4 regions of the Endozoicomonas sp. Z74 genome follow, and region 3 is predicted to be linked to each of the others. Evidence: predicted binding sites of a transcription regulator. Region 3 holds the regulator's gene; each other region holds the start of a gene.

Region 1 (3,178 bases), on a different contig from region 3:
AAAAATGGTCGCCGCCAACGGTGCATACACCCCCAGGGCTTTTCCCATAACAATGATGTCCGGCTCAATATCATAGTGCTCAAAGGCAAAAAACCGTCCTGTCCGTCCCATCCCGGTCATGGTTTCATCCACAATCAGCAGAATGCCCCACTGGTCACAGAGCGCCCTCAGCTTTTTCATATAGCCGGGTGGAGGAGGGATGATGCCATTGCTGCCCACCACCGTTTCCACCAGCATGGCCGCCACCTTATTGGAGCCACCTTCCTGCTCAATCAGGTAATTCAGATAATTGATATTGCGATCGACGCCTTCCGCCCCCTCCCCAAACAGGTTCCGGTATTCATCCGCATCCGGAGCAAACACCACGCCGGGAACCGATAAAGGTTCCATAAACCAGCGCCTGGGATCTCCCGATACCGAAGCCGCACCGGATGTTGATCCATGCCAGGAACGGTACCGGGAAATAATTTTGTAGGGAAAAGGGTACTGCATGGGGGCATCCACATGGGCTCCGGACGCTCCCATAACTTCGTTGTACTTGTACATCCTTGCCGCTTTGATCGCCGCCTCTACCGCAGCGGCCCCACTCTGGCTGAAGTAGACCTTGCGATTGGAGCTGCCCGGTGCCAGTTCAGCCAGAGTCCGAGCCAGTTCGGCCGTGGGTTCAGTGGCAAAGTCGTCGGTCACATACACGACTTTCTCCATCTGTTTCTGCATGGCTTTCATCACTCTGGGATGACGAAAACCCAGGTTGATGCATTCATGGGCACTTCTCAGATCAAAAATACGCCGCCCATCGGTGGTCTCAATCCAGCAGCCTTCCGTTTGTTTCACCGGCAGTGGCTGATAATCGCCCTGACGACTCCAGCACTGCATGAAATGCCGCTTCTGCACCTCGGCAAATGATCCCATTCTGTGGACTCCTGAACATCAGACAAAATTGGTATAGACCGGTTTATCCACAGATTGTATTCACAGTCTGATGACCATTTTGTGACAAAGCACTGCGAAACCAGCGTGAGCCAAACACACGACGCTCCTTCAATATGAATTTTTTATGAAGATTGAATGGGCTGTATTTACAGGGCGGCCTCCCCATTTCATGATCCGGAAACTGGTCTATACCAAAACGGCTGCAACCCGACACGATCATCAAGAGGAACAGGCATGAAAGCCACAGATAACCCCTATCTGTTACTGACTCCCGGTCCATTATCCACTTCCCGCACCGTGCGGGAATCCATGCTGAGGGACTGGTGCACCTGGGATGATGACTACAACCAGGGCATCGTGGAAAAAATTCGCTCTACCCTGGTTTCCCTGGCCACTGACACCCCCGGCTATAGCTCGGTTCTGATGCAGGGCAGTGGTACCGCTGCCGTGGAAGCCACCCTGGGTACGGTGATCGGCAACAATGACCGGCTGCTGGTGATCAATAACGGCGCCTACGGGGCCCGCATGGCGGAAATCGCCGGATATCTGAACATTGATCACCAGGTGTTGAACTACCGGGAAACCCAGTCTCCCACAGCAGAAGACATTGACCGGGTTCTGGCAACCCATCAGGACATCACCCATGTGGCCATGGTCCACTGCGAAACCACAACGGGCATGCTCAATCCCCTGGAAGCCATCGCCCCGGTGGTTAAACAACACCAGCGGCAACTAATCATTGATGCCATGAGCAGTTTTGGGGGCATCCCCATGGACATTGGCAAACTGGGCATCGACTATCTGGTCAGCTCCGCCAACAAATGTTTTCAGGGAGTGCCGGGCTTCGGGCTGGTCATTGCCCGTGAGGAGCAGCTTGCCCAGTGCCAGAACCAGGCCCGATCCCTCTCCCTGGATCTCTATGCCCAATGGCGCTGCATGGAGATCAACCATGGAAAATGGCGGTTCACCTCCCCCACCCATACGGTCAGAGCCTTCTATCAGGCACTGGAAGAGCTGCATCAGGAAGGCGGGGTCTCCGCCCGGCACCAGCGCTACCTCAATAACCAGAAGCGTCTGGTTCAGGGGCTGGAGGAACTGGGCTTCCAGTGCCTTCTTCCCCGGAAACTCCACTCTCCCTTTATCACCTCCTTTTATTCACCGGATCATCCGGATTACGACTTCAAGCGGTTCTATCAGAAACTGAAACAACAGGGCTTTGTGATCTATCCCGGCAAGGTGTCCGATGCCGATTGTTTTCGCATCGGCACCATCGGCGAGGTCTATGCCAGTGATATTGCCCACCTGATCCAGGCCATTGCCAGCAGTATGTACTGGGAGAACCCATCCCATGATCAATAAACTGAACACGGAAGGGGACATCAACATCACCGAAGCCCGTGCCCGCTGGAAAGCCAGTCTGGATCACCAGCCTACCCTGGAGTGGCTGGAAGAAGACGCCCGTTGTTTTCTCCATCAGTCCATGTCCACTCCCTGCCTGGATGTTCTGACCGCTGCAGAAGGTATTTATATTGAAGGCGCCCGTGGCAAACGGTACATGGACTTTCACGGCAACAATGTTCACCAGCTCGGTTACGGCCACCCTTACGTGGTCCAGCGAATCCGGGAACAACTGGACACCCTGCCGTTCTCCCCAAGGCGATTCACCAACCCCACGGCCATTGACTGCGCCCACAAACTGGCCAGCCTGTGCCCGGACGACCTGAACCGGGTGCTGTTTGCCCCGGGCGGCACATCGGTGATTGGCATGGCGTTAAAGCTGGCCAGAGTGGTCACCGGCAACCATAAAGTGGTGTCTCTCTGGGACTCCTTTCATGGCGCTTCCCTGGATGCCATTGGCGTCGGCGGCGAGGCCTGTTTCCGGGAAGGGATGGGGCCCCTGACACCCGGCGTTGAACGTATTCCGCCACCGGTCCGTTACGGGGGGGTATGGCCAAAAGACGACGGCTCCGATGTTCACTATGCGGACTATCTGGAGTACGTCATTGAAAAAGAAGGGGGCGTCGGGGCGTTTATTGCCGAAACCGTCCGCAATACCGACGTTCAGGTGCCCAGTAAAGCGTACTGGCAGAGAATCCGTGATATCTGCGACCGTCACAATGTACTGCTGATCATTGATGAAATCCCCAACGGCATGGGACGCAGCGGTGAGTGGTTTACCTTCCAACGCTACGACATTACCCCCGATATCCTCTGCATCGGCAAAGGGCTGGGGGGAGGCGTGGTG
Region 2 (3,178 bases), on a different contig from region 3:
GAGTCGGTCTGACTGCTACATTATCCTGCCGGAAGAGCAAGGCAACGTGGCAGCGGGAGAACAGGTCAGGGTTCAACTATTTGATGAACTGTTAAGTTGACACCCCATAAGAGATAATCATGCCTCCCAGGCTTTCAGGGCCTGGGGGCTGAGCCCCCTACAGAAAGCTGCTTGCTTCTCTGAATAAACGACCAAACCCTTTGGAATCCAACATGTAGAAAACACACCATTGCGTCTAAGTCGTATTTTTGGAAAAAACGTTTCCGTCATTATACGGCCCCACCCAGTCACTGATGGGTCTGCCATATAGGAAATGCCACAATTGCGGTCAATAGCCGGTTTTGTTCATATACGCCCCTTAACGTATTCTGCGGGCATTGTGCCTGTCGTTAATAACGGAATTCACATGCAATCTATTCAGGCTTCAGCCAGTGGCTCCGACGTCAAGGTGTCGTCATCCCGCACCCTGATTCCCTGGCTCAGCGTTCTTGGGCTGGTTTACATGCTGCTGGTGGCTGTCGGTATGATCGGCGATGGCTTCAAATGGGCAGCAGGTGGAGCAGAAGGGGCCGCAGCCCTGTTCCAGTTCGCCACCAACCCTTTTATGGGGCTGATTATCGGCACCATGGCCACCGCACTGGTGCAATCCTCCAGTACCGTCACCTCCATTATCGTCGGCCTGGTTGCCGGTGGTCTGCCGGTGAATATTGCCATCCCCATGATCATGGGAACCAATATCGGCACGACCCTCACCTCAACCCTGGTCAGCCTCGGCAGCCTGGGCAAGCGGAAAGTATTCCGCCGCTCATTTGCCGCAGCCACTGTGCACGGTTTTTTCAACGTGCTGGCCGTCTTTATTTTCATGCCCTTGGAAATGCTGACCGGCTTTTTTGAAAAAAGCTCCGCCTGGCTTTCCGGCATCATCTACAGCGATGCAGGCTCTGGCGCAAGCGGTCTCGACTTTATCAAGCCCTTGACCAAACCCGTAGTCCATCTGTTTGCTGACCTTTATCAGCTGCTGCCTGGAAGAATCGGGGGAATCGTACTGGCGCTGACGGGTCTGGTCTTTATTTTTGTGTCCATCACCCTGCTGGGAAAAATTCTGAAGCAGTTAATGGTCGGCAAGGCTAAAGATCTGATGCACAAAGCTATTGGGCATGGTCCCCTGAGCAGCATTACCTCAGGGGCTCTGATCACCTTTCTGGTTCAGTCATCTTCAACCTCCACCAGCCTGGTCATTCCCCTGGTGGGCAGCGGTGTGTTCAAGCTCAAAGAGATATATCCCTTTACCCTTGGGGCCAATATCGGCACCTGTATCACTGCCCTGCTGGCAGCTACCACTCTCAGCGGCCCAACCGCTGCTGCAGGCCTGCAGATCGCCCTGGTGCATGTGTTGTTTAATGTCAGTGGTGTTCTGCTGATCTACAGCAATCCGTTCCTGAGAAATATCCCCTACCGCACCGCCCGTCGTTTTGCCCAGGTGGCCAGCCGACGCAAGTCCCTGGTGCTGGCTTATGTCGCAGGCGTCTTTTTCATCCTTCCCGGACTTCTGATTCTGGTGACCGGCTGAACAGGGTATATTTATTTCAACAAGATGACGAAGATGTCATAAAACTGTCATAAAGACCTTTTATGTTTGCACCCAGTGATTACTTGATAAGCACCCGAGGTGCAGCTCTTTATGTCAACGTCTGAAATGTCTGAAATGACATCCACCGCAAAACAGAAAATTGATTACAAGGCCATGACCACCCGTCATTATGGCCGGATCTGGATGCGGGTTATTCTCTGGGTATACGCACTGCTGGTGGCCGTCAGTGTCATTGGCTCCGGCTTTAAACTGGCCGTGGGTGGTGGGGAAGCTGCCGCCCAGCTGTTTGGCTTTGCCAATAATGCCATCATGGGCCTGATTGCCGGTACTCTGGCCACAGCTCTGGTTCAGTCCTCCAGTACCGTCACCTCAGTTATTGTCGGCCTGGTGGCCGGTGGCCTGCCGGTTCAACTGGCCATTCCCATGATCATGGGAGCCAACATTGGCACCACCATCACCAATACTCTGGTGAGCCTTGGCCATATCCGATGCGATAAAGAGTTCAAGCGGGCCTTCTCCGCTTCCACCGTTCACGATTTCTTCAACTGGCTGGCCGTACTGATTATCCTGCCACTGGAACTGCTGACCGGTTTCCTGACCAAAGCCTCTTCCTATATGGCAGAACTGTTGGTGGGCGGCCAGAGCATGTCCATCAAAAGCCTGAACTTTATCAAGCCACTGACCTCGCCTGCAGTGGATATTTTCAAAGGGTTTGCCGGTGTGCTGCCGGACCACAAACTGGCGGGCGCAGCCATGATTGCGGCGGGTATTTTCCTGATCTTTATCTCCGTGGTGCGTCTGGGCAAGCTGCTAAAGAAAGTCATGGTCGGCCGTGCTAAAGAAGTCCTGCATAAATCCATTGGTCGTGGCCCACTCAGCGGCATATTCTCCGGTGCCGCAATGACGGTAATGGTGCAGTCCTCATCCACCACCACAAGCCTGATGGTTCCCATGGTGGGCAATGGCCTGTTCACAGTTCGCCAGATGTATCCCTTCACACTGGGCGCCAATATCGGGACCACCATCACCGCACTGCTGGCAGCTACTGCCATCACGGGTGCTGCCGCCCTGCCAGCCCTGACCATTGCTCTGGTACACTTTTTCTTTAATATCAGTGCGGTTGTGTTGATCTATGGAATCAAGTGGCTCCGGGAAATCCCGCTGTTCATGGCAGACAAACTGTCTGACCTGGCGGTAAAAAACCGGATGTACGCCTTTGGTTACCTGATTCTGGCGTTCTTTATCCTGCCCGGCATCATTATTTATCTGACCGCCTGACCCTCTCAGACTGCTTTTCCTCTCACCCTGTTGGCCGAACTGTGGTCAACAGGGATTTTCAACCCCTACGCTCTCTTGGTATCATCCTCCTCCCCGTTGCCTGACCCAATGCCCAGAGCAAAAGTGAACCGTTTGCGTCACCTGCAATCCTGAGCACCCGACAGTCAATTGTTTTTTACGTTAAGCAACCGGTCACACAACTCCTGTTTGCCAATAGATACCAACCCGGATGATCAACCACTCCCGTCAGACCTTCACCAAGGCTATGCTGTGCTCCCTGGCACTGCACCTGGCCCTGATGCTGGCGCC
Region 3 (3,178 bases):
ATCCTGTTATTGAATACTTGGAAGGTGGGTTATCTGGGGTTAAGTCGACCTTCCTTGAAACCCCGTCATGAAAATCATTGGTAACCGGATTGGCCCGGCTTTGTATAACAAAACCTTGAAGTGCTTCGGTAACATAGCTGGTTATATCATCACCACCAGTGTTTACGCGCGGTGGTAGAGTGGCAGCTTGTATTAAAGGAGAGGTGGTTTTTACCCGAAGACGGGGCTGCCCTTTACTGAACTTGCAAACCAGGCTGTCAGCAAAGAGTTTCTGGCAAAATGGAGAAGCTTGCTTGGCTTCCAGCTTATACTGAAATAGGAGAACTACTTCAGCGTTGTTGAAAGGGGGGAGTCGCTCGATAATGACTTCGTTCTGGTTTGGGGGCTCTATAGATAATGGCTCTGTTGAAAAAAAGGGTGAAGATAGAAATAGGGGCTGGACAGGACTCGAAAAAATCACCTGCGGGTTATAGGAAGGTGCTGATTCCTCTCTATTGGGGGCAGAGAAAGGGCTCATTTGAAATTCGCAGTTAACCCCTTCATTGAACTGCCAGCAATTGCCATAATTGCTGTCCAGAAGTTGTATCTCTGTTCCGGAAATCCTTATATCTAATGTATTTCTGTCTGTATGGGGAGTCCCAAATGATGCCCCAGGGGCAGAGACATGAGAGAGCAGTAATAACATAAACAGATATCTGAAACGGTCTGGGAAGTGCTGCGTCGCTATCATATGAGGATACTGAATTGTATTAGGCCAATAGTGCTGGTGTCAGGTGTACTTCATTCTTCGTCGGGCTCGAAATATAGATGTTATTTAGTGTGGGCCTCAGACGTTTTCGAAATAGAGTGGGTTATCCTGTGACGAAAAAACAGGCAGCGGTAAGAAGGCTTTCATATCAGGCCATTGCCTGTTATTTCTCAGATTGTCATTTATCTGTAACAATCGGCGGGTGTAATACCTGTCGTATGGATGAGTGAGTAGGAATAACGGGTCATACACCTTAACAGTGATCATATTATCTCGGGGTAACGGTCATGTCTGGCAAAACAATTCTAATTGTGGATGATGAAGCGCCGATTCGGGAAATGGTGGCGGTGGCCCTGGAGATGGCCGGTTACCAATGCCTTGAGGCGGCTGATGCCAGACAGGCGCACACCCTGGTGGTGGATCGCAAGCCGGACCTGATTCTGCTGGACTGGATGCTGCCGGATGTTTCCGGCATTGAGCTGGCCCGTCGGCTTAAGCGGGATGAACTGACGGCGGAGATCCCGATCATCATGCTGACCGCCAAAGGTGAAGAGGACCACAAGATTCAGGGACTGGAAACCGGGGCTGATGATTACATCACCAAACCGTTTTCTCCCAGAGAGCTGGCGGCCAGGTTGAAAGCGGTGCTGAGACGAGCCCGGGGCATGGATGATCAAACATCTATCGTCGTCAAGGGCCTGGAGCTGGATCCAGTGAGCCACCGGGTCAGTATCGATGGCAAAGCCGCTGAGATGGGGCCCACTGAGTATCGCCTGCTCCAGTTTTTTCTGACTCACCAGGAACGGGCCTATACCCGTGGTCAGTTGCTTGACCAGGTCTGGGGTGGCAATGTCTATGTGGAAGAACGTACCGTGGATGTCCATATACGTCGACTGCGCAAGGCTCTGGGCAGCGATTATGAAAATTATGTTCAAACCGTCAGGGGAACGGGGTATCGTTTTTCTACCCGTGCCTGAAGCATCACGATCCTCTTACCGATGATGCGCAGGTCATCAGCAAATCACCCGCTTGTAAAGGGAAGAGCCGGAATTGAATGTGGCAACCTCTATCAGATCGTATTTTACCGGTCGACTGTTGTTGGGGCTGGCTTTGGGTTTTTCCGCAGGTTGGCTTGCCGACCGGGTTTTCCTGGGGCTTTTTGTGGTGACGGTGCTGTATCTGGTCTGGAGCCACCGTCAGTTGTATCGGTTAATTGGCTGGCTTGACAAGGCCTCCCATAAAGACATTGAGCCCCCGGAAAGCAGCGGCGTCTGGGGTGAAATTTTCGATGGTATTTACCGGATCCAGCGCCGGCAGAAACGCTCCCGGCGACGGCTGGCCAGTGTCATTGAGCGCATTCAGGAGTCTACCGCGGCGCTGAATGATGGCATCGTGATGGCCGACCAGCAGGGTTGCCTGGAATGGTGGAATCGGGCTGCAGAAGAGCTGCTCGGCCTGCAGATGCCCGATGACCAGGGGCAGCTATTGACTAACCTGGTTCGGGATCCACGGTTTGCCGGTTACATGGAGCATAGCCAGAACCGGGAGCCGATTCAGATTGTGTCTCCGGCCCATGAAAACCGTCAGCTTCAGATTGCCATTACGGTGTATGGGCAGGGTAACCGGTTGCTGCTGGTGCGTGATGTCACTCGGCTGCAGCAGCTGGAAACCATGCGAACCGATTTTGTGGCCAATGTTTCCCATGAACTCAGAACGCCCCTGACGGTCATTGCCGGGTACCTGGAAACCCTGATTGATGGCGTTGAGCATCACCCTGATACACCTCCGGTGTGGAACAGGGCATTGAACCGCATGCAGGAACAGGCCTTGAGGATGCAGGGGTTGATTGCGGATTTACTTCTGCTGTCCCGACTGGAGGCAACAGAGCCGGAGGGGGATAAACAGAAGGTCAGCCTCAAGCCGCTGCTGGAAGGGATTGCTGAGGATGCCCGGGCGCTCAGTGGTGAAGAGCAGCACCAGGTCTCTCTGGAGTGCGATGATGACGCAGCCATGGTGGGAGACAACGTTGAACTGCGCAGTGCTTTTGCCAATCTGGTCTTCAATGCCATCCGTTATACGCCGACAGGAGGAAAAATCCAGATACGCTGGTGGCAGGATCAACAGGGTGGACATATGATGGTCCAGGACAATGGCGTTGGTATTGATCCGGTTCATATCCCCAGGCTGACCGAGCGGTTTTACCGGGTGGATAAAAGTCGAAGTCAGGCTACCGGGGGGACCGGGTTGGGACTGGCTATCGTCAAGCACGTGCTGTTAAGGCATGATGGTCGTATCAGCATTAGCAGTCATCCAGGCAAGGGCAGCCGTTTTGTCTGTCACTTCCCTTTATCCAGGCTTGCCTCGCGGACTGTGGAGGGTTGATGAGGTTCAGCTGTTTTTTGAAAGCACTAAAATAATTTTAATTAAGGC
Region 4 (3,178 bases), on a different contig from region 3:
GGGGGTAGCCCCCATTAAATCGGCGGCCCCCGGCGTATTCAGGATAATGTCTGCCAATGTGCCAAAACCGGGAATATCCCCCAGTCGACGATGGTCGTTAGTAATGCTGTCAGGTGTCAGCGATAACCACTGGCCTTCACCGGCTTCATTGAACCGGGCAACATATAAAGTGCCGGCGTCCATGTATTTGGCACCGGTAGCCAGGCGATCTTCCGGGTTACTGTCGGCTGGGTTCCAAAGCGCATCGGAAACAAATTTATACAGGTATTCAAATCGGCCATCATGACCTGAATAGAAAACAACGGGTTTGCCCGCCTCCACTTTGCCGAAAGTGCAGTCTTCATGCCTGAACCGGCCCAGAGCGGTTCGCTTAATGGCCTTGCTGCTGGCATTGTATGGGTCAATTTCCACAATATAACCGTGACCATTGGCCTCGTTACGAAAATCTTCCCTGGCATTGCTGCCTGAGGGCGTTAGATCAAAACGGGAAAACTCCCCGGTGATCGATTCATCCGACGGAGTCTCCCAACCGTAGCGTGAACCGCCATCACTGATTCCCAGGCGTACCTGATCATCCGTCCACTGACTGGCATTGTCCGTTCGGGTAAAGTAACCGGGCCAGTTTTCTTCGCAGGTCAGGTAAGTGCCCCAGGGGGTATAGCCGTTACCGCAGTTATTATTGGTACCACGGGCAATTTTTGTGTTGCCTCTTTCGGCAGTATACCGGGTAACAAGAAAGTCTTTCGGGCTGTCAGCAATGGGACCAGAAATGTCTATTTCGGTTGCGGAAGTGATACGCCGGTTGTAATCACTGTCTCTTACAACGTCCCATACGCCGTCCACCACTTTAATGTGAATGACCGATACCCCGTGAGCGTTGATCTCTTTACGGACCTCTTCAACTGGACGAATTCCGCCGTTTTCTGTGTCGCCATTGGGGTGAAGGGCTCCCTGGTCAATGTATTCATGATTAATGCAGAGAATCCCTTCACTTAAGCCGTTCCCAAGAGGGAAGAAATGCATGCCGTCGTGGTGCATACCCATGGCATTTAACTGATCGGAGGAAGTGTTGGTTCCATCCTCCTTCCACCCACTGGCCAGCCCGTTGATGGGAGTCCCCCAGGGAGCCAGAATTTCCGCCTTGTAGCCAGGGGGGACAACCACCGCATCCCGTTTTGAGCCAGGAACCGACTCAAACCCCAGAGTCAGTTCAGGTTCCCCAGGTGCATCCGGTGACGTTGTGTCATTACTGCCACATCCTGCCAGACCAGCCCCCGCTAAAGCCGCAAAAGCAGAGACGACGGCGGTCCGTTTCAGCATGCCCCGTCGGCTAAGCTCTATTTCCAGTACTTTTGAAATGGGTCGGTTGCCACTGTGGTTATAGAGGGTGGCATCAAAGGTCTCTTTACTCATGTTGTTGTCACTTCCCGGTTAGTGAGTCGGTTCCAGTCCAGGCGTTATTACAAAACAACAACGTTACAATTTAATGTCCCGCTCTCACTCTCCGGTTTATCCGGGTCAGGGTTCGAGAGGGAAAGGCTGAGGAATGAGGGAGGTGGCTGCCAGGAGCAAGGTGTGGGTATACAAATACTCCGTTGGAATCCTGGCAATGGGAGTCACCCCGGCATAGCCGGGGGAAATTTGATCCTATATTACAGGGCCGAAATATCCGCCTCCCTCAACTTTCTGGCCACCAGCACCATATTTTTCAACGCCGCTTCCACTTCCGGCCAGTCACGGGTTTTCAGGCCACAGTCCGGATTAATCCAGAGCCTTTCTTTGGGTATTTTCCGGGCAGCTCGGGTCATCAGTTCCATCATCCATTGTGTATCCGGGACATTGGGGGAGTGGATGTCGTATACCCCCGGACCAATCTCATTGGGGTATTCAAACCGCTCAAAAGCATCCAGCAGCTCCATATCGGAACGGGAGGTTTCAATGGTGATAACATCCGCATCCATGGCGGCAATGTATTCAATGATGTCATTGAATTCGCTGTAACACATATGGGTATGAATCTGGGTTTCATCCCTGACACCGCTGGCGGCAATGCGAAAACTTTTCACCGCCCACTCCAGATATCCGGGCCAGTCCGCCTTTCTCAGGGGCAGGCCTTCCCGAATGGCCGGTTCGTCAATCTGAATGACCCCAATGCCATGACTCTCCAGGTCCTGCACTTCATCCCTGAGAGCCAGGGCCAGCTGCACACAGGACTCTTTGCGATCCACATCCTCCCGGGGAAAAGACCAGCAAAGAATGGTCACCGGTCCGGTGAGCATGCCTTTTACCGGTTTGCGGGTCTGGGCCTGGGCATAGCAGCTCCAGTTGACCGTCATGGGTTCAGGCCGGCTGATATCGCCGATGATCACCGGAGGTTTGACACAGCGGCTGCCATAACTCTGAACCCAGCCATTCCCCGTGAAGGCAAAACCGTCCAGCAACTGTCCAAAGTACTCGACCATGTCATTGCGCTCTGCCTCACCGTGAACCAGTACATCCAGCCCCAGAGCTTCCTGTTTCTGGATCGTGTTGCAGATTTCCTCCTCCATAGCCTTAACGTAATGCTGCTCATCCAGCTCTCCTTTACGGTACTGAAGCCGTTTACTTCGAATCTCCCGGGTCTGGGGAAAAGAGCCGATGGTGGTGGTGGGGTACAAAGGCAATTTAAGCTTGTCCGACTGGACTTCCGCTCTTCTGGTATAAGGCGATGACCGCTGATCAATGGTTTTATCACCGGCTATGGCTGTCACCCTCTGCTCAACCTCTTTATTATGAATCCGGGGTGATTGCTGGCGGGCCAGTACCACTCGATCCGACTCCGCAACCGCCCTCTTCAACTCAGCCAGCTCCTCCTGGTCAGACTCCAGTGCCGCAAGGCCCCCCGCAGCCAATACCCGGCCAAGCAGTGATACCTCAGAACATTTCTGCCGGGCAAAGGCAAACCAGGACTTCAGCTCTTCATCCAGCGCTGTTTCATTCTCAAGGTCCACCGGAACATGAAGCAAGGAACAGCTGGGGGCGACCCAGAGCCGGTTGCCAAGACGCTCCCGGGCCTCTTCCAGCTGCCCCAGAATGCTTCCAAGATCGGCCCTCCAGATATTGCGCCCGTTGACCACTCCGGCAGACAGTACCTTGTAGGCAGGCAGGCGATCCAGCAATGCTGGCAGTTGAGAAGCAT

Evidence for each region. Region 3 encodes PhoB, which activates phosphate uptake and scavenging genes when phosphate is short. Its sites were predicted from a motif close to TGTCATANNNNTGTCANA; they were not measured.
Region 1: a site for PhoB is predicted at 982-999, ahead of phnW (2-aminoethylphosphonate--pyruvate transaminase). Genes of this name have one in related genera too.
Region 2: a site for PhoB is predicted at 1,605-1,622, ahead of ACNRUY_RS15350 (Na/Pi symporter). Genes of this name have one in related genera too.
Region 4: a site for PhoB is predicted at 1,475-1,492, ahead of ACNRUY_RS01570 (PhoX family protein). Genes of this name have one in related genera too.

What each region holds. Positions count from the first base shown of each region.
Region 1 covers NZ_JBLYZI010000039.1:2,565-5,742, reverse strand. The annotation lists gene ACNRUY_RS12910 (aminotransferase family protein) at 1-912, opposite strand, end outside; gene phnW (2-aminoethylphosphonate--pyruvate transaminase) at 1,168-2,292, shown strand; gene ACNRUY_RS12900 (aspartate aminotransferase family protein) at 2,282-3,178, shown strand, end outside.
Region 2 covers NZ_JBLYZI010000052.1:30,162-33,339, forward strand. The annotation lists gene moeA (molybdopterin molybdotransferase MoeA) at 1-100, shown strand, start outside; gene ACNRUY_RS15345 (Na/Pi symporter) at 407-1,570, shown strand; gene ACNRUY_RS15350 (Na/Pi symporter) at 1,682-2,869, shown strand; gene ACNRUY_RS15355 (energy transducer TonB) at 3,099-3,178, shown strand, end outside.
Region 3 covers NZ_JBLYZI010000007.1:38,469-41,646, reverse strand. The annotation lists gene ACNRUY_RS03220 (hypothetical protein) at 1-685, opposite strand, end outside; gene phoB (phosphate regulon transcriptional regulator PhoB) at 1,036-1,725, shown strand; gene phoR (phosphate regulon sensor histidine kinase PhoR) at 1,805-3,130, shown strand.
Region 4 covers NZ_JBLYZI010000003.1:112,406-115,583, forward strand. The annotation lists gene ACNRUY_RS01570 (PhoX family protein) at 1-1,413, opposite strand, end outside; gene metE (5-methyltetrahydropteroyltriglutamate--homocysteine S-methyltransferase) at 1,653-3,178, opposite strand, start outside.